Regions from separate parts of the Paenibacillus sp. FSL R5-0623 genome, predicted to be linked through region 1. Evidence: a T-box and tRNA genes for the amino acid it is inferred to sense, from the RefSeq annotation. Region 1 holds a T-box; the other regions hold tRNA genes.
The links. A T-box is a leader RNA that pairs with one kind of tRNA and senses whether it is charged. The one in region 1 lies ahead of ileS (isoleucine--tRNA ligase), so its partner is inferred to be a tRNA-Ile.
Positions count from the first base shown of each region.

Region 2: it has a tRNA-Ile gene. The T-box ahead of ileS (isoleucine--tRNA ligase) is inferred to sense a tRNA for this amino acid. The anticodon was not compared.
Region 3: it has a tRNA-Ile gene. The T-box ahead of ileS (isoleucine--tRNA ligase) is inferred to sense a tRNA for this amino acid. The anticodon was not compared.

Region 1 covers NZ_CP150233.1:4,702,300-4,708,853, forward strand. Annotated here, with positions in the region: gene MKY92_RS20680 (TraR/DksA C4-type zinc finger protein) at 1-538, shown strand, start outside; gene MKY92_RS20685 (DUF5665 domain-containing protein) at 570-929, opposite strand; gene ileS (isoleucine--tRNA ligase) at 1,095-4,193, opposite strand; T-box leader at 4,535-4,827, opposite strand; gene MKY92_RS20695 (DivIVA domain-containing protein) at 4,885-5,394, opposite strand; gene MKY92_RS20700 (YlmH/Sll1252 family protein) at 5,635-6,417, opposite strand.
Region 2 covers NZ_CP150233.1:358,898-365,451, reverse strand. Annotated here, with positions in the region: gene MKY92_RS01780 (AraC family transcriptional regulator) at 1-1,599, shown strand, start outside; gene MKY92_RS01775 (ABC transporter substrate-binding protein) at 1,704-2,750, shown strand; gene MKY92_RS01770 (hypothetical protein) at 2,891-3,124, opposite strand; tRNA gene MKY92_RS01765 (tRNA-Gly) at 3,306-3,376, opposite strand; tRNA gene MKY92_RS01760 (tRNA-Pro) at 3,389-3,462, opposite strand; tRNA gene MKY92_RS01755 (tRNA-Arg) at 3,479-3,555, opposite strand; tRNA gene MKY92_RS01750 (tRNA-Gly) at 3,562-3,636, opposite strand; tRNA gene MKY92_RS01745 (tRNA-Leu) at 3,645-3,732, opposite strand; tRNA gene MKY92_RS01740 (tRNA-Lys) at 3,742-3,817, opposite strand; tRNA gene MKY92_RS01735 (tRNA-Gln) at 3,827-3,901, opposite strand; tRNA gene MKY92_RS01730 (tRNA-His) at 3,914-3,989, opposite strand; tRNA gene MKY92_RS01725 (tRNA-Thr) at 4,087-4,162, opposite strand; tRNA gene MKY92_RS01720 (tRNA-Asp) at 4,185-4,262, opposite strand; tRNA gene MKY92_RS01715 (tRNA-Met) at 4,288-4,361, opposite strand; tRNA gene MKY92_RS01710 (tRNA-Val) at 4,379-4,454, opposite strand; tRNA gene MKY92_RS01705 (tRNA-Glu) at 4,461-4,532, opposite strand; tRNA gene MKY92_RS01700 (tRNA-Ser) at 4,549-4,640, opposite strand; tRNA gene MKY92_RS01695 (tRNA-Asn) at 4,644-4,719, opposite strand; tRNA gene MKY92_RS01690 (tRNA-Ala) at 4,721-4,796, opposite strand; tRNA gene MKY92_RS01685 (tRNA-Ile) at 4,830-4,903, opposite strand; rRNA gene rrf (5S ribosomal RNA) at 4,962-5,078, opposite strand; rRNA gene MKY92_RS01675 (23S ribosomal RNA) at 5,153-6,554, opposite strand, start outside.
Region 3 covers NZ_CP150233.1:318,837-325,390, reverse strand. Annotated here, with positions in the region: gene iolD (3D-(3,5/4)-trihydroxycyclohexane-1,2-dione acylhydrolase (decyclizing)) at 1-1,732, opposite strand, end outside; tRNA gene MKY92_RS01505 (tRNA-Gly) at 2,121-2,191, opposite strand; tRNA gene MKY92_RS01500 (tRNA-Pro) at 2,202-2,275, opposite strand; tRNA gene MKY92_RS01495 (tRNA-Leu) at 2,283-2,361, opposite strand; tRNA gene MKY92_RS01490 (tRNA-Arg) at 2,379-2,455, opposite strand; tRNA gene MKY92_RS01485 (tRNA-Gly) at 2,463-2,537, opposite strand; tRNA gene MKY92_RS01480 (tRNA-Leu) at 2,548-2,628, opposite strand; tRNA gene MKY92_RS01475 (tRNA-Lys) at 2,635-2,710, opposite strand; tRNA gene MKY92_RS01470 (tRNA-Tyr) at 2,721-2,806, opposite strand; tRNA gene MKY92_RS01465 (tRNA-Thr) at 2,816-2,891, opposite strand; tRNA gene MKY92_RS01460 (tRNA-Phe) at 2,912-2,987, opposite strand; tRNA gene MKY92_RS01455 (tRNA-Asp) at 3,005-3,082, opposite strand; tRNA gene MKY92_RS01450 (tRNA-Met) at 3,108-3,181, opposite strand; tRNA gene MKY92_RS01445 (tRNA-Val) at 3,199-3,274, opposite strand; tRNA gene MKY92_RS01440 (tRNA-Glu) at 3,397-3,468, opposite strand; tRNA gene MKY92_RS01435 (tRNA-Asn) at 3,473-3,548, opposite strand; tRNA gene MKY92_RS01430 (tRNA-Ala) at 3,550-3,625, opposite strand; tRNA gene MKY92_RS01425 (tRNA-Ile) at 3,660-3,733, opposite strand; rRNA gene rrf (5S ribosomal RNA) at 3,772-3,888, opposite strand; rRNA gene MKY92_RS01415 (23S ribosomal RNA) at 3,964-6,554, opposite strand, start outside.

The sequences.
Region 1 (6,554 bases):
TTCCCTGCTGGAACATGATGAATTCCAATTGGAACGTATCGATTCTGCACTGCACTCCATCGAAGAAGGACATTACGGTACATGTGCGGTCTGCCAGCAACCCATCCCTTATGAACGCATGGAAGCTGTTCCCTACACCAAATACTGCAAAAAACATCAACCGGAAACCGTTGTCTCCGAAAACCGTCCTGTAGAGGAAGAATTCCTTGCCCCGGCATTTGGTCGAACCAGTCTGGACGAACGTGATGACCAAAATGGCTTCGATGGCGAGGATGCCTGGCAGATCGTTGAGAGCTGGGGCACATCGAACTCACCAGCCATGGCTGAAGGACGTGATATCGACAGCTATGATGTTATGGCGATTGAAGCAACCGATGAAGTGGAAGGCTGCGTTGAAGCGTACGAAAGCTTTGTTGCAACAGACATCTATGGTCATGACGTCTCCATCGTGCGCAATCGGCAATATCGCCAGTACCTGGAGAACCGTGAAGGCGAGGGTCTGTTAGAACCGGATATGGAGACGGATGACATGTACTAAATGCACTTTGATATCCTTCACCTTTAATCGCTTAATAGGTGTTCATATCAAGCTGACGCTGGACAATGCGCACAATATCAGCGATGTAGTCTCCAACAATGGGAAGATTGAGCGCCCCAAGTAGCTGCAAAACGTAAATGATCGTTGCTGCGAAAAAGGTGAAACCAATCGCGATCCCCACACCTCGTGCGGCTCCTGACAACAGGTTAAGTCCAATCAATTTCCATGGCCTATTCAGCAATTCTGTGTATTGCGCAATTCGTGAACGTTCCAGTTCATTCGCCAGACGGTTCGTCAGGGTATGTAACTCTTCAATTTTGTCATGGGAATTCAGATTATCTGATGTTGATTGTTGTGAAGTGGATGATGTTTGCTTGTCATGTTCGCTCATGTTTTGGTCAGTTCCTTTGATCAATATAGATTGACTGCACTATAGAATCATTGCCTTTTTGCCTAAAAAACAAACGAGCCCAGAACCAGGGAATATGTCCCTGCCTCTGCGGCTCGTTTGTTTATGCTCTATATTCTGTCTTAATTGGATGGGACATGCTCCGAATTACGCTTCGATGTAAATACCGATCGATTTACCTCCGGCTTCAACACGTTCCATGGACTCATTCGAGCCAAATGTAACTTCGGTTACGAGAACATTTTCACGCAACACATCATCAAACGCCTGAATAGCTTCCTGAAGGGATGCATCCACATCCAGCGTCAAACGTACTCTTTTCTCAATCGGCAAGTCCAGTCGTTTCCGGGTATCCTGCACAGCCCGAACTACTTCACGGACCCAGCCTTCCTGTTCCAATGCTGGCGTGATTTCGGTATTGAGTGCAACCGTCAGACCGTAACCTGATGCTGAAGCAAAACCTGATTTGGCCTGTTTATCAACCAATAATTCTTCGTTCGTCACTTGCAGCTCCTCGCCTTCCGGAGAAACGATATTCAGCACACCCTCCGAAACCACTTTACGTGTCTCATCGGCAGACATTCCCTTGAAGAAGTTTTGCAGGAATCCTACGTTTTTACCGTATTTCTTACCTGCAACTTTCAGGTTCAGCTTCAATGTAAAGTCAACGAATTCCGCATCATTATGCTCCGTACGGATTCCTTTTACATTGATCTCTTCCTTGATGATTTCTTCATAACTTGCCAGGTCAAACCCTTTATCAAGAGAAACGATCAATTCGGACAGTGGCTGACGTGTCTTGATGCCTGTTTCGTTACGAACGTTACGGGCAAGTTCAACCACGCGGCGAGCCGTCTCCATATCCTGTTCCAGTCCTGCATCAATCAACGCTTCATTGGCTACAGGATAGTCTTCCATGTGTACACTCTCACCTGTTGCAAGGTTCAGATAGATGTCTTCTGCCAGCATCGGTGTGAACGGAGCAACCAACTTCGCAGTAGTCACCAGTACCTCAGTCAATGTGCGGTAAGCGTCCAGTTTATCCTCTGTGAGGCCACTTCCCCAGAAACGGTCACGGGAACGACGGATATACCAGTTACTCAGTTCATCAACAAAAGCTTCAATCGCTTTGGAAGAGTTCAGATAGTCGTTAACCAGCAACGCTTTTTCTACAACCAGGATCAGGCTGTTCAGTCTCGACAGAATCCAGCGATCCAGCTTGTGTGCGGACAGTTGGAACGGGTGCTCCTGTGGATCAAATCCATCAATGGTAGCATAAAGCGTCAGGAATGCATGGGTGTTGACCAGCGTATCCACCATTTTGGATTTTGCTTCCCCTACGATACCTTTGGAGAAACGTTTGCTGTTCCACGGTGCACTGTCAGACAATAAAGCCCAGCGGAATGCATCTGTACCGTATTCTTCAATTACTTCCCAAGGATCGATAACGTTACCTTTGGATTTGGACATCTTCTGTCCGTTCTCGTCAAGAACGTGTCCTGTAGCCATAACCGCTTTGTAAGGCGCTTTGCCTGTCAAAAGGGTAGAAACCGCCAACAAGCTGTAGAACCAGCCACGTGTCTGGTCAATCCCTTCACAGATCATATCCGCAGGATACTGCTGTTCAAATACTTCTTTATTTTCAAATGGATAGTGTTGCTGGGCAAACGGCATGGAGCCGCTGTCGAACCAGACATCGATCACTTCCGGTGTACGTTTCATTTCATATTTGCCACAAGAGCTCATGACTTTAACGACATCCACATATGGTTTATGCAATTCAAGATTCTCAGGCACATCACCTACTGCACGAGCACGCAATTCTGCAATGCTGTGTGGAGCAAATTGTTCGCCAGTCTCCTCACATACCCAGATATTCAGCGGAGTTCCCCAATAGCGATCACGGCTGATGTTCCAATCCACCAGATCCTCAAGGAATTTCCCGAAGCGACCTTCACGAACGTGACCCGGGTACCAATCCACTTCACTGTTGTTGGCAATCAATTGGTCCTTGATGGCTGTTGTTTGGATAAACCAGCTGTCCATTGCATAGTACAGAAGCGGTGTATCACAACGCCAGCAGAACGGATAGCTGTGCTCATATTTTTCTTTGCTGAACAAACGTCCATGCTCAGACAGATATCGCACGATATCAATATCACAATCCTTCACGAAACGTCCGGCAAAGTCAGTCACTTCAGCGACAAATTTACCTTCCAAGTCCACCATGTTCACAAAGCTGATGCCATTCTCACGGCATACACGGTAGTCATCTTCACCATGGGCAGGAGCCATGTGTACGATACCCGTACCACTTGCATCCGTTACAAAGCCTGCACCCAGAATGATGTTGGCTTTCTCAGCCTGTACGTAGTTGAACGGAGGATCATACGTTTTGCCAACCAGATCGGCACCTTTCAGTGCACCGATGATCTCATACTCACCCTTGGTATCTTTCATCACTTTTTCAACCAGATTGGTTGCCATGATGTACACTTCATCACCTTGACGAACACGGGAGTAGTCCATATCCGGATTCACGGCAAGTGCAACGTGTGAAGGCAGTGTCCAAGGTGTTGTCGTCCAAGCCAGTACAAATTCTCCGCTGTCATTCAGTTTGAATTTCGCTGTAGCGCTCAAGTCTTTGACGTCTTTGTACCCTTGTGCAACTTCATGGGAACTCAGTGTTGTCTGACAAGAAGGACAATACGGGCTCACACGGTGACCACGATACAACAGACCTTTCTCATGAATTGTCGCCAGGATGTTCCATACACTCTCGATGTAGTTGTTATCAAGGGTGATATATGGGTTATCCATATCCGTCCAATATCCGATACCTTCTGTCAGATCACGCCATTGTTGCTCGTACTCGAATACGCTCGCTTTACATTCGTTAATGAATTTTTCCACGCCGTAATCTTCGATTTCCCACTTGTGGGAGATACCAAGCTTCTTCTGTACACCCAGCTCTACAGGCAGACCATGTGTATCCCAGCCTGCTTTACGAACAATACGGTAACCCTTCATCGTGTTATACCGTCCAACAAAATCCTTGATTACGCGTCCCAGTACGTGACCGATATGCGGTTTACCGTTCGCTGTAGGCGGCCCTTCATAAAATACAAAGTTTGGCTTGCCCTCACGGTTTTCGATGGATCTTTTGAATGTGTTCTCCGTTTTCCATTTATCTAACACGCGTAATTCTCTGGCACGTGCCTTCTCTTTGACGTCAACTCGTTGCATGATGATTATCTTCCCTTTCTTTGGTTGGATTGTGGACCGTTCACAAAAAACGTTTCAATCCCCCTAAATCCCCCTTGCCAAGGGGGACCCCATAGGCGCTCCGCCCTCTGGACACCCGGGATGGGTTGTCGGTGGGAGATCGGTGGCGCTTATGGGCGAGGGGTGGATGTGCGTAGTGGCGGCCATTTTGCGGCTGTTCCCTGCGTGAACGCCGCATGGCCTTACCGCGAGGCGGGTGTTGCCGGGTGCTTCGCTCTCCCGGCGGGTGGCTCTCTCCTTGAGGTCCCTTCGGGCCTCATAGACGTTCGCCCTTTTTTGAACACAAAAAAGCCCCATCCCTGGAAAGGGACGAGACTATACTCGCGTTACCACCCTAATTCTGTTCATCACAAACCACATCCAGGCAAGCCTGGGTATGCTCTGTCATCAACAGCGCTTATGCCCCGCTAAACTACTGCAGGGTGCCGTTATAACGTACGGCTTACGGTTCGGCTTACACACGGCAATCATAATCACCGCTTCAGCGTCACTTCTCCGGGGAGATATTCGGCTATAACTCATCCATTGGTTTGCACCAACCACCAACTCTCTGAGGGATGAGATCATAACGTACTGAACCCGTCATGGAATCACTATTCATTATGAATATAGTTATAGCCTCTTTGCAGACAAAAGTCAACCAGGCGACAGACTAATAAATTTCTTTCATCTCCCGCTCACGGTCACGCACTTCCTGCTCCCGGCTCTCCAGCACTTCCCAACCATCCTGAGTCAACAGTTCAAGCTGCGCTTCAACAAGCGTGCGGAAACGGGCACGATAAATCGAGGCCTGCTTTTTCAGTTCTTCCACTTCCAAAGCAATTTTGCGCGATTTGCCCAACGATTCGTTCACGATCCGGTCTGCATTTTTCTCTGCTTCCTTCACGATCAACTGCGCTTCTTTCTTCGCATTACCCTTCACATCATCAGCAGCTTCCTGCGCAATGATGATCGTTTTGCTAAGCGTCTCTTCAATTGTAGAAAAATGATCCAGTTTCTCCTGAACGGACAGCAACTGATTACTCAGCTCTTTGTTCTCGCGAATGACGCCTTCGTAATCTTTGATGACTTGATCCAGGAATTCATTGACTTCATCCTCGTCATACCCGCGCAAACGTCGGGAAAATTCCTTGTTGTGTATGTCCAGCGGCGTTAATGGCATGCTGTCCACCTCCTGTTAAAGTTCCTTCCCGTCCAGAGAAGGTTTGCAGCATATGGGTACCACCCAAGGGGCCGTATCGTTGATGCCTAACCTTGGCAACGTATACGGAATGCAGGATCAGAATTGCATCCTCCAACGTTCATGTAAAGCTTTGACTTAATGTTTATCGGATACACCGCGTATTTTCTACACCTTTATGATAAACATTTCGACAAGAAAGCGGATTTTCCTGCAACAGACTCAGGCAAATTTGCCGATTTTCACTCGGCAACGCCCTTTTTTGGTCATCCCATCCTGTTCCATAACCTTGAAACGGCCAAATCCCTGAATGGATACGACATCACCCGCTTTTAGCGATTTGGAGGGATCTTCCTCAACCTTCCAGTTCACACGGCAGCGACCAGCTTTGATCGGCACCAGCACTTTACTGCGACTAAGCCGATACACATCTGCGCAGATTCCATCCAAACGAAGAGAAGCGACCGTAATGTCCATCGTCTCCAGTTTACTCTCTGACCACCGCATCTGATCCAAAGGAAGTAACCCTGTGAACACATGTAACCGATGCACCTGATTCAGTTGAAGCGATAAAAAAGCGCCGGTTTCCGCCGCCACCACTGTATGGCAACCGTCCTCCAGCACTTGGATATCCCCGATCTTTCCACGTTTCATCCCAAGCCCGAGCAGGGAACCCATATAGTCCCCATGCTCCAGCACCGAGATTTTCTGATCATCAGACGTAATACTGAGCACCTGCATACCCATATCCTCATCATCCAGATACATATAATCAGGTGCAACCAGCGCACGCTTGCGTTCAGCAGCCTCGTAACCACCATCCAGACGAATCTGAACGTCGTTACGGCGATTGGCAAGAGTCTGTAATATAAAAACCTGTCTTGGATCAAGGAAGTCAGTTAGCTTCATGTCATGATACTTACCTGCCCGCTCAACCCAATCCGAAGCTTTATCTACAAAATCCCGCTCATCATGGCTAAAATGTTCGTAAATTTCACCGCTCATCTATGTCACCCTACCCTAATAGTCCGTGTTCAAAAAGACCGGTTTTCAGTACCGAGAAGATGGGATAAAGCTAGAAATGGAGTAGCGGAGCGTAGAAAAAACTACGTGAGCAACGGACATTTCGGCTGAATTCCATA
Region 2 (6,554 bases), 2.6 Mb from region 1:
GTTCTCAATCAAGCGTCTTTTCTTCCCCCATTCGTATTAGCGGACTCACATCTTCTGCTCATCTGTACTGGCGGTGAAGCCGCTATTCGTATTGGGCATAGGCTGAATCATGCCACACTCGGCAAAATGTATCTGATCCTGCCAGGAACAGCGATAGAATATACAACGGATGAGGTTCATCCTTTACAGGGCATCGCGATATACTTTGATCTGTTGAAGCCCACTTCAGATATCAATAAAGCTACTTCCGGCTCTACTGTAAGGGAGATTTACCAAAAAGGGTTACTTCGTTCGTCATACGCCGATGAATTGCCACATGAACTTTTTCAGGAATGTACCAGAATTGCCTCACAGCTCCATGAATGCACCTCTGTACCTCAAGAAAATCGTCCATTTCGTATTCAGACTTTGATGCATGAATTGTTGACCCATGTGTATGCTCCTCCCAAAGAAAGTGCAATAGGAGATTCCGAACACACCTCTGCTTTGGATCAAACACTTGAACTTATTGAGCTTGGATATGCTAAGCATCTTTCTCGGGAAGTTCTTGCCGGAGTGGCAAGTATGAGTGTATGGCACTATTCGCGGGTATTCAAAAACCGGACTGGCATCAGTCCCATGGAATACGTGAATAGCATCCGCATGGACCGGGCCAAAGAGATGCTACTCGTTCCCGGACAAACCATCAAATATATCGCATCACAGGTTGGTTTTCAGGACGAGTTTTACTTTAGCCGCAAATTCAAAAAATATGTTGGCGTGTCTCCCTCCACCTATCAACGGCAAAAGCGCAGTAAAATCGCTGCCCTTTCCTTCGGAACCACCGGCCATCTGCTGGCATTACAGATCATTCCCCATGCGGCATTGATCGATAACCGACGGGATCAACACAGGAATCTGTTTTTCTCCAATATCCCTTATCATCTGGGACGTAGCAAACGCATGAATCCTCATATCTGGCAAACCAACGTTGAGTTGTTGATGCAAGCGAGCCCGGACCTCATACTCTGTAATGAGTACGAAGCCCATACGTTAAAAAGAACGCTACAGCGAATTGCACCTACCATCGTTATTCCATGGAAAGAATTGAGCTGGCGGGAACATTTCTTACAAGTTGCCACCATTGTGGGAGAGCAACAAGATGCTCAGCAATGGTTGGAGCAGTATGATGACAAGGTAATCCATGCCAAAGAGCAGCTTACTCATTTAATCGGTAAGGATACGGTCTCCATCATTCATATCATGATGGGTCATCTGTTAATCTACGGGCGACGCAATGGGGGCGCTGTTCTATATAACGACCTGGGCGTGTCCCCTTCACACGATCTGCTTCCAGGGCAAGTGTATCGTGCATTGGATGAACAGGAGTTGCCTCATATAACAGGAGATCGCATGTTACTGATTGTGGACCAGGACCCGGAATCCCAGCAGCGCTGGCATAATCTACAACATACTCAGCTATGGCAAGAATTGAGGCCCGTGCAGAACCAGTATGTATATCTGCTAGATGAAATGCCTTGGTTGGATTATTCACCGTATGCCCATGATCAGATCATCGATGAAGCCCTGAAACTTTTTGGTGGGACTTCAGCACATTAATCCATGACCGGATAGCACAGAAGGCTATGTCTCCCCCAACATGAGACCGCTACAATATAAAGTGTACTGAGAATCAATATCAATAGAAACACAGGGGGATTACAATGTACAAACAGCATTATGTCAAAATAACGGGGATACTGGTCATACTCGCCATGTTACTTGTTGCGTGTGGACAGACACCTGCAAGCACTTCGCAGCCATCTGCGGATGGCGTGAAATCAGCTGCGGGGACAGTTGGTGACTTATCCACTGAATCAGCTACCAAGACGGTGGAGAGCGCCAGTGGCAGCTCAGAAATCCCGGTACATCCTGAACGGATTGTGTCCATTAATATGGAGGACATTCTCCTCTCCTTGGAGGTACCACTGGTACTTGCTACACCTATTGGCCGGCAAGATTACCTGAATGAGCAACTTGAAGCCCAAGGCGTGGCTGTCGAACCCATTAATGAAAGTGTCAATTTTGAAGCTGTAGTCAGCGCCAATCCGGATCTTATTATTGCCAATGCCAGTTTGGATGCCAAAATTCTCGAACAACTCGAGAAGATCGCGCCAACGATCACTTATGATCGCCGTAATTGGCAGGAATCTATCATGCAGGTAGCTGCTGCACTGGATGTTGAAGAGCGGGCTGAACAGCTTTTACAAAAAAATAAAGATCAGGTAACTGAAGCTCAGAAGCTCGCAGCCGATACCACCAAGACCAAACCTACAGCTGCATTCCTGCGCCTGGAAGAGAAAGATATGCGTTTGTTCTTCTCATCCATTCCATCCACGCCATTCCCAGCTTCCAGTTATGTAGGAGCGGGTTATGAAATTGGATTCACTCCCGATGCTCTCGTTACCAAACTTGAGGCCGAGAATCCGGATCGGATGAATGCCAGTATCTCGGTTGAGCTTTTGCCTGAAATCAAAGCAGACTATCTGTTTATCGTGTCCATTAGCTCAGATGGGTCAGCTCAAGCGTTGCAAAAAACAAAAGATGAACTTAACGAAATCCAGCAACTCCAAGTATGGAAAAGCCTACCCGCTGTCCAAAATGGTCATGTCTATGTCCTCAATGCTAAGAAATGGCTCATTGACGGCCCCATTGCCGAATCGCTCAAACGTAATGAAATGCTCGAAGTTCTTGGACTACCTGCTTCATAATAATAAACAAACTCTGTTTAATCCACAGCAAACAAAAGGAGATTCACCGGATTTTCGGTGAATCTCCTTTATATTTTATATTCCGAATGGTCTCATTCAGCAATTCTTCATTCCAGTAATTCTGCATTCACATCAGGCTTTTAATATATTTTAAAGTTTTGGGCTGTTTCGATCCCAAGTGCACTCTGGATAAACGTATTAGCCACTTTCTCTACAGGTATAGGATTAAATCCAATAAAGAAATCCTTATATTTCTCTGCCGACTCTACAAACAGATTAGGACTAACTGAATTCAAACGAATGCCTCGTGGCAACTCAAACGCTGCCGCTTTGGCAAACGTTCCGTTTCCGCCAATGACCAGAGCTCTTTTCATTACTGTTTGTCCTCCTTTAAAAAACAAGGTTAATCAGATACGAATTGTTCTATTTATTTAAACAAAGATTTTGTCCTTAATCAAATGACAATTGACCCTATTTTATATAGATCACGCTTATTCTTTTTAACACAAAAAAAGCCCTTGCTATAAGCAAAGGCTTTTCTATATGTCACTAGGAAGCGGGTGATGGGAATCGAACCCACGCTATTAGCTTGGAAGGCTAAAGTTCTACCATTGAACTACACCCGCAAATAAAAAAAATCGGGATGACACGATTTGAACATGCGACCCCCTGGTCCCAAACCAGGTGCTCTACCAAGCTGAGCTACATCCCGATACTTATGAGAATAATGGCGCGCCCTGAGAGATTCGAACTCCCGGCCTTTTGATTCGTAGTCAAACGCTCTATCCAGCTGAGCTAAGGGCGCAAATATTGGAGCGGAAGACGGGAATCGAACCCGCGACCCTCGCCTTGGCAAGGCGATGCTCTACCGCTGAGCCACTTCCGCAAAACATATGGTGCGGTCGAGAGGACTCGAACCTCCACGGGGGGTTAGCCCACACGGACCTGAACCGTGCGCGTCTGCCAATTCCGCCACGACCGCAAAATATAATGGTGAGTCATGAAGGGCTCGAACCTTCGACACCCTGATTAAAAGTCAGGTGCTCTACCAACTGAGCTAATGACTCGTAATGAATTGGCTGGGGATATAGGATTTGAACCTATGCATGACGGAGTCAAAGTCCGTTGCCTTACCGCTTGGCTAATCCCCATTAAAAAAATCATGGGGCGATCGAGGGGAATTGAACCCCCGAATGCCGGATCCACAAACCGGTGCGTTAACCACTTCGCCACGACCGCCATAGAGTAAGCCATTCATCCACTAAGAGTATCTTAGTATTAGCAACTGCATCTGTAATATACATTCTATCACAAATTCAGATGTAAATACTAAAAATGGTGCCGGCGAGAGGACTTGAACCCCCAACCTACTGATTACAAGTCAGTTGCTCTACCAGTTGAGCTACACCGGCACGGTGTATATTCAATTAAAAATGGCGGAACCGACGGGATTCGAACCCGCGATCTCCTGCGTGACAGGCAGGCATGTTAGGCCAACTACACCACGGTTCCATAGTACTTTCTCAAGGAAAGTTAATTGCGGGGGCAGGATTTGAACCTGCGGCCTTCGGGTTATGAGCCCGACGAGCTACCGGGCTGCTCCACCCCGCGTCGTTATAAAAGTATTATGGTGGAGGCTGAGGGGATCGAACCCCCGACCCTCTGCTTGTAAGGCAGATGCTCTCCCAGCTGAGCTAAGCCTCCATATTATGACCCGTAGGGGATTCGAACCCCTGTTACCTCCGTGAAAGGGAGGTGTCTTAACCCCTTGACCAACGGGCCATGCTAAAAAATTATCTGGCGGAGAGAGAGGGATTCGAACCCTCGAGACGCTTGTGACGCCTACACGATTTCCAATCGTGCTCCTTCGGCCAGCTCGGACACCTCTCCATATGGCTCCCCGAACAGGGCTCGAACCTGTGACAACTCGATTAACAGTCGAGTGCTCTACCAACTGAGCTATCAGGGAATGGTGGAGCCAAGCGGGATCGAACCGCTGACCTCCTGCTTGCAAGGCAGGCGCTCTCCCAGCTGAGCTATGGCCCCATACACTGTGTATTTCTTGTTGTGGTCTTGCTATGGGCCCTGGTGGACTCGAACCACCGGCCTCACCCTTATCAGAGGTGCGCTCTAACCAACTGAGCTAAGGGCCCTAATATATATCCCTTATTCCTTTGCAAGGGGGGCAAAAAAATACCCCAAAGGGAAATCGCTTGGCGGCGTCCTACTCTCCCAGGACCCTGCGGTCCAAGTACCATCGGCGCTAGAGGGCTTAACGGTCGTGTTCGGGATGGGTACGTGTGGAACCCCTCCGCCATCGCCACCAAACGCGTAGCTTACATTTCAGAGTTGTTCTCTGAAAACTAGATTCGAAACGAAACATGCGAATTATCACTTGCTAATTGGATAAGCCCTCGACCGATTAGTACTGGTCAGCTCCATGCATTGCTGCACTTCCACCCCCAGCCTATCTACCTCGTCGTCTTCAAGGGGTCTTACATACTGGGAAATCTCATCTTGAGGGGGGCTTCACGCTTAGATGCTTTCAGCGTTTATCCCGTCCGTACATAGCTACCCAGCGGTGCTCCTGGCGGAACAACTGGTACACCAGCGGTACGTCCATCCCGGTCCTCTCGTACTAAGGACAGCTCCTCTCAAATTTCCTACGCCCACGACAGATAGGGACCGAACTGTCTCACGACGTTCTGAACCCAGCTCGCGTACCGCTTTAATGGGCGAACAGCCCAACCCTTGGGACCTACTTCAGCCCCAGGATGCGATGAGCCGACATCGAGGTGCCAAACCTCCCCGTCGATGTGGACTCTTGGGGGAGATAAGCCTGTTATCCCCAGGGTAGCTTTTATCCGTTGAGCGATGGCCCTTCCATGCGGTACCACCGGATCACTAAGCCCGACTTTCGTCCCTGCTCGACTTGTAGGTCTCGCAGTCAAGCTCCCTTATGCCTTTGCACTCTTCGAATGATTTCCAACCATTCTGAGGGAACCTTTGGGCGCCTCCGTTACTCTTTAGGAGGCGACCGCCCCAGTCAAACTGCCCACCTGACACTGTCCCCGCACCGGATTACGGTACCAGGTTAGAACCTAGATACGATCAGGGTGGTATCCCAACGTTGCCTCCACACAAGCTGGCGCTCATGCTTCAAAGGCTCCCACCTATCCTGTACAGATCGTACCCAAATTCAATATCAAGCTGCAGTAAAGCTCCATGGGGTCTTTCCGTCTTGTCGCGGGTAACCTGCATCTTCACAGGTATTAAAATTTCACCGGATCTCTCGTTGAGACAGCGCCCAAGTCGTTACGCCATTCGTGCGGGTCAGAATTTACCTGACAAGGAATTTCGCTACCTTAGGACCGTTATAGTTACGGCCGCCGTTTACTGGGGCTTCGGTTCACAGCTTCGGGATTACTCCCTAACCACTCCCCTTAACCTTCCAGCACCGGGCAGGCGTCAGCCCGTATACTTCGCCTTACGGCTTCGCACAGACCTGTGTTTTTGCTAAACAGTCGCTTGGGCCTTTTCACTGCGGCCCCCTCGTGCTATTCACACTACCGGGGCACCCCTTCTCCCGAAGTTACGGGGTCATTTTGCCGAGTTCCTTAACGAGAGTTCTTCCGCGCGCCTTAGAATACTCTTCTCGCCTACCTGTGTCGGTTTGCGGTACGGGCACCATCACCTGGCTAGAGGCTTTTCTTGGCAGTGTGAGATCATGACCTTCGCTACTATAATTTTCGCTCCCCATCACAGCTCAGCCTTACAATGTGCGGATTTGCCTACACATCAGCC
Region 3 (6,554 bases), 2.6 Mb from region 1:
CCGGAATCTCAATCAACGTACTCACTGTTTCGTTCTTCGCATCTCGGAGTGCCTGTTCCAGCTGTTCTGCTGTCTCCGCTCTATAGGATTTGGCTCCCATACTTCGGGCGTGTGCAGCAAAGTCCATTGGCATGTAGTCCCCGGTCAGTCGTCCACTCTCGGATTCCCGATAACGGAACTCATTGCCGAATCCGTCACTACCATGTTCCCGCTGCAAATTATGAATACACTGGAATCCATTGTTGTTGAATAATAGGATAGTCATCTTCTTCTGTTCCTGCAGACTGGTCACAAACTCCGAATGCAGCATCAGATAACTGCCATCTCCTACCATGGCGTACACTTCCCGATCCGGCTCCGCAAGTGCTGCTCCGAAAGCTCCACTTACCTCGTACCCCATACAGGAGAACCCATACTCCATGTGGTATGTCTTTGGTTCAGACGCACGCCACAGACGATGTAGATCACCCGGCAGACTACCTGCCGCACACACGATGACGGAAGATGGATCAATGGTACGGTTAACCACGCCAACTGCTGTAGTCTGTGCCAGCCCTGCTTCATGCTGTGCTGCATACAGCCGATCCACTTCTGCATTCCACTCAGCGCGGAGATCAGCGATTTCGGATGCACCATATGCACTTCGGTATTGTCTTTCCTGCAATTCCTTTTGCAAAGTCTGCAATCCTTCGCGTGCATCTGCCAGAATGGCTTCACCACCTAACTTGGCGGCATCCATGCCATTCAGGTTAATGTTGATGAATGAAGCTTCCGGATGTTGAAAAGCAGAGCGGGACGCCGTCGTAAAATCGGAGAAACGAGTACCGACGCCGATCACCACATCCGCTTCTCTCGCCAGCCTGTTGGCTGCTAGAGAACCTGTAACCCCGATGGCCCCCACATTTAGTGGGTGGTCCCAAGAGACTGCGCTCTTGCCCGCCTGCGTCTCGGCGATTGGAATACCAAATACCTCGGCGAATTCCACGAGTTGAACGGACGCCTCAGAGTACAACACACCGCCGCCTGCAACGAGCAGCGGCTTTCTGCCTCGGGCAATCTGCTCCGTTGCCCGCTCAATGGCTGCTTGTACCGGGGGGCGACGGTCCAGATAATGTACTTTGCGAGCAAAGAACGATTCTGGATAATCGTATGCCTCTGCCTGCACATCCTGCGGCAGTGCGAGCGTTACTGCTCCCGTCTCTGCTGGATCGGTTAGCACACGCATGGCCTGTGTAACAGCAATCATCAACTGTTCGGGACGAACAATGCGATCCCAGTACTTGCTGACGGCTTTGAATGGGTCAGTGGCTGAGATTGTATAATCACTGCTCACTTCCAACTGCTGAAGTACCGGGTCCGGTTCCCGTGTAGCAAAGTTATCTCCAGGCAGCAATAAAACTGGAATTCGGTTCACCGTTGCGGTAGCTGCTGCTGTAATCATATTCAAAGCACCAGGTCCAATGGATGTTGTACATGCATAGATCTGTCTACGATTCTTCTGCTTGGCATAAGCCGCTGCCGTATGCACCATGCCTTGTTCGTTCTTGCCTTGCATATACGTCAGGCTTCCCGGGCTGCGCTCCAGCGCTTCTCCAATGCCTGTTACATTGCCATGTCCAAAAATACCGATGATTCCCTTCACAAACTTGGTTTCCACCCCGTCAACCGAGATATATTGCTGATCCAGGTATCGAAGCAGTGCCTGAGCCATCGTCAGTCGAATTGTTTTCATGAATTGATCGCCGTCCTTTCCTTTACGGGTTAAGCGCTTAATCTAAGTTAAGTTTAAGCGCCTTACCCCTAAAGGTTAAGCGCTTAATTGATATGGTATTACAGGTTAATGATTTACGCAAGCTATTTTTGTAAGCGTTTTTATGAAATGCGGTAAAGAAAAGATATTCTTGTGTTCGAACATGTGTTAGACCTTCTCCATTTAAACATCTTCCACAATGACTAAGAACAGACTTAAAAGGGGGGAAATATATCATGAGGATGGGATTACTGGTATATGCTAATCAGCCATATAATCCGTGATCTTTGTATACAATTATGATCAATATGCCTATGAATGCAAAAAAAGAAAGAGACGGTGAATACCATCTCTTTCTTATCAATATTTAAGCGGGTGATGGGAATCGAACCCACGCTATTAGCTTGGAAGGCTAAAGTTCTACCATTGAACTACACCCGCATAACAACAATCGGGATGACACGATTTGAACATGCGACCCCCTGGTCCCAAACCAGGTGCTCTACCAAGCTGAGCTACATCCCGTTATCTATACCGGCGAGAGGACTCGAACCTCCACGGTTTCCCACTCGATTTTGAGTCGAACGCGTCTGCCATTCCGCCACGCCGGCAAAATATGAAGTTATAATGGCGCGCCCTGAGAGATTCGAACTCCCGGCCTTTTGATTCGTAGTCAAACGCTCTATCCAGCTGAGCTAAGGGCGCAAAATATTGGAGCGGAAGACGGGAATCGAACCCGCGACCCTCGCCTTGGCAAGGCGATGCTCTACCGCTGAGCCACTTCCGCAAATAAAGGATGCGCGTGGAGGGACTTGAACCCCCACGTCAAAGACGCTAGATCCTAAGTCTAGTGCGTCTGCCAATTCCGCCACACGCGCATATAATGGTGAGTCATGAAGGGCTCGAACCTTCGACACCCTGATTAAAAGTCAGGTGCTCTACCAACTGAGCTAATGACTCATAGAAAAACTGGTGGAGGATGATGGATTCGAACCACCGAACCCGTACGGGAGCAGATTTACAGTCTGATGCGTTTGGCCGCTTCGCTAATCCTCCAGGATTACATGGTGCCGGCGAGAGGACTTGAACCCCCAACCTACTGATTACAAGTCAGTTGCTCTACCAGTTGAGCTACACCGGCGTATTACATAGTGTTATAAATGGTGGCTCGGGACGGAATCGAACCGCCGACACGAGGATTTTCAGTCCTCTGCTCTACCGACTGAGCTACCGAGCCTTACTACATTAAAAAAATGGCGGAACCGACGGGATTCGAACCCGCGATCTCCTGCGTGACAGGCAGGCATGTTAGGCCAACTACACCACGGTTCCATAGTACTTTCTCAAGGAAAGTTAATTGCGGGGGCAGGATTTGAACCTGCGGCCTTCGGGTTATGAGCCCGACGAGCTACCGGGCTGCTCCACCCCGCGTCGTTATAAAAGTTTTATGGTGGAGGCTGAGGGGATCGAACCCCCGACCCTCTGCTTGTAAGGCAGATGCTCTCCCAGCTGAGCTAAGCCTCCATATTATGACCCGTAGGGGATACTCTCACTTCGTTCGAGACTGCGAAGCAGTTGCTAACGAGGTATATCCTCCGACGAACCTTTGGGATTCTCATCCCTTGTTGAAGCTATAAATATAGCTATGACCCGTAGGGGATTCGAACCCCTGTTACCTCCGTGAAAGGGAGGTGTCTTAACCCCTTGACCAACGGGCCTTACTGGCTCCCCGAACAGGGCTCGAACCTGTGACAACTCGATTAACAGTCGAGTGCTCTACCAACTGAGCTATCAGGGAATGGTGGAGCCAAGCGGGATCGAACCGCTGACCTCCTGCTTGCAAGGCAGGCGCTCTCCCAGCTGAGCTATGGCCCCATACTCTGGTGTATTTCTTGTTGTGGTCTTGCTATGGGCCCTGGTGGACTCGAACCACCGGCCTCACCCTTATCAGAGGTGCGCTCTAACCAACTGAGCTAAGGGCCCTTATCAATTTTCGAAAAAAAATACCCCAGTGGGGTTTCGCTTGGCGGCGTCCTACTCTCCCAGGACCCTGCGGTCCAAGTACCATCGGCGCTAGAGGGCTTAACGGTCGTGTTCGGGATGGGTACGTGTGGAACCCCTCCGCCATCGCCACCAAACGCGTAGCTTACATTTCAGAGTGTTGTTCTCTGAAAACTAGATTCGAAACGAAACATGCGAATTATCACTTGCTATTGGATAAGCCCTCGACCGATTAGTACTGGTCAGCTCCATGCATTGCTGCACTTCCACCCCCAGCCTATCTACCTCGTCGTCTTCAAGGGGTCTTACATACTGGGAAATCTCATCTTGAGGGGGGCTTCACGCTTAGATGCTTTCAGCGTTTATCCCGTCCGTACATAGCTACCCAGCGGTGCTCCTGGCGGAACAACTGGTACACCAGCGGTACGTCCATCCCGGTCCTCTCGTACTAAGGACAGCTCCTCTCAAATTTCCTACGCCCACGACAGATAGGGACCGAACTGTCTCACGACGTTCTGAACCCAGCTCGCGTACCGCTTTAATGGGCGAACAGCCCAACCCTTGGGACCTACTTCAGCCCCAGGATGCGATGAGCCGACATCGAGGTGCCAAACCTCCCCGTCGATGTGGACTCTTGGGGGAGATAAGCCTGTTATCCCCAGGGTAGCTTTTATCCGTTGAGCGATGGCCCTTCCATGCGGTACCACCGGATCACTAAGCCCGACTTTCGTCCCTGCTCGACTTGTAGGTCTCGCAGTCAAGCTCCCTTATGCCTTTGCACTCTTCGAATGATTTCCAACCATTCTGAGGGAACCTTTGGGCGCCTCCGTTACTCTTTAGGAGGCGACCGCCCCAGTCAAACTGCCCACCTGACACTGTCCCCGCACCGGATTACGGTACCAGGTTAGAACCTAGATACGATCAGGGTGGTATCCCAACGTTGCCTCCACACAAGCTGGCGCTCATGCTTCAAAGGCTCCCACCTATCCTGTACAGATCGTACCCAAATTCAATATCAAGCTGCAGTAAAGCTCCATGGGGTCTTTCCGTCTTGTCGCGGGTAACCTGCATCTTCACAGGTATTAAAATTTCACCGGATCTCTCGTTGAGACAGCGCCCAAGTCGTTACGCCATTCGTGCGGGTCAGAATTTACCTGACAAGGAATTTCGCTACCTTAGGACCGTTATAGTTACGGCCGCCGTTTACTGGGGCTTCGGTTCACAGCTTCGGGATTACTCCCTAACCACTCCCCTTAACCTTCCAGCACCGGGCAGGCGTCAGCCCGTATACTTCGCCTTACGGCTTCGCACAGACCTGTGTTTTTGCTAAACAGTCGCTTGGGCCTTTTCACTGCGGCCCCCTCGTGCTATTCACACTACCGGGGCACCCCTTCTCCCGAAGTTACGGGGTCATTTTGCCGAGTTCCTTAACGAGAGTTCTTCCGCGCGCCTTAGAATACTCTTCTCGCCTACCTGTGTCGGTTTGCGGTACGGGCACCATCACCTGGCTAGAGGCTTTTCTTGGCAGTGTGAGATCATGACCTTCGCTACTGTAATTTTCGCTCCCCATCACAGCTCAGCCTTACAATGTGCGGATTTGCCTACACATCAGCCTCACTGCTTAGACGGACATCCATCAGTCCGCGTCACTACCCTACTGCGTCCCCCCATTGCTCATAACGGCTTACGGTGGTACAGGAATTTCGACCTGTTGTCCTTCGACTACGCCTTTCGGCCTCGCCTTAGGTCCCGACTTACCCTGAGCGGACGAGCCTTCCTCAGGAACCCTTAGGCTTTCGGCGGATCAGATTCTCACTGATCTTTTCGTTACTCATACCGGCATTCTCACTTGTATAATGTCCAGCGCTCCTTACGGTACACCTTCAACCCTTATACAACGCTCCCCTACCCCTGATGCAAAGCATCAAGCCATAGCTTCGGTGGTGTGTTTAGCCCCGTTACATTTTCGGCGCAGAGTCACTCGACCAGTGAGCTATTACGCACTCTTTCAATGGTGGCTGCTTCTAAGCCAACATCCTGGTTGTCTGTGCAACTCCACATCCTTTCCCACTTAACACACACTTGGGGACCTTAGCTGATGGTCTGGGCTGTTTCCCTTTTGACAATGGATCTTAGCACTCACTGTCTGACTCCCGGAAGTAAGTCTATGGCATTCGGAGTTTGACTGAGCTTGGTAACCCTTGCGGGCCCCGCACCCAATCAGTGCTCTACCTCCACGACTCTGTTTTCCGAGGCTAGCCCTAAAGCTATTTCGGGGAGAACCAGCTATCTCCGAGTTCGATTGGAATTTCTCCGCTACCCCCACCTCATCCCCGCATTTTTCAACATGCGTGGGTTCGGGCCTCCAGTGCGTGTTACCGCACCTTCACCCTGGACAGGGGTAGATCACCCGGTTTCGGGTCTACGTCCACGTACTATGTCGCCCTATTCAGACTCGCTTTCGCTGCGGCTCCGGCTCTTCACCTTAACCTTGCACGGGAACGTAACTCGCCGGTTCATTCTACAAAAGGCACGCCATCACCCCTAAAACGGGCTCTGACTTTTTGTAAGCACACGGTTTCAGGTTCTATTTCACTCCCCTTCCGGGGTGCTTTTCACCTTTCCCTCACGGTACTGCTTCACTATCGGTCGCTAGGAAGTATTTAGCCTTGGCAGATGGTCCTGCCGGATTCATACGGGGTTTCACGTGCCCCGCACTACTCGGGATCCGTCTCGGAGGGAACAGACTTTCAACTACAGGGCTTTTACCTTCTTTGGCGGGCCTTTCCAGACCTCTTCGCTT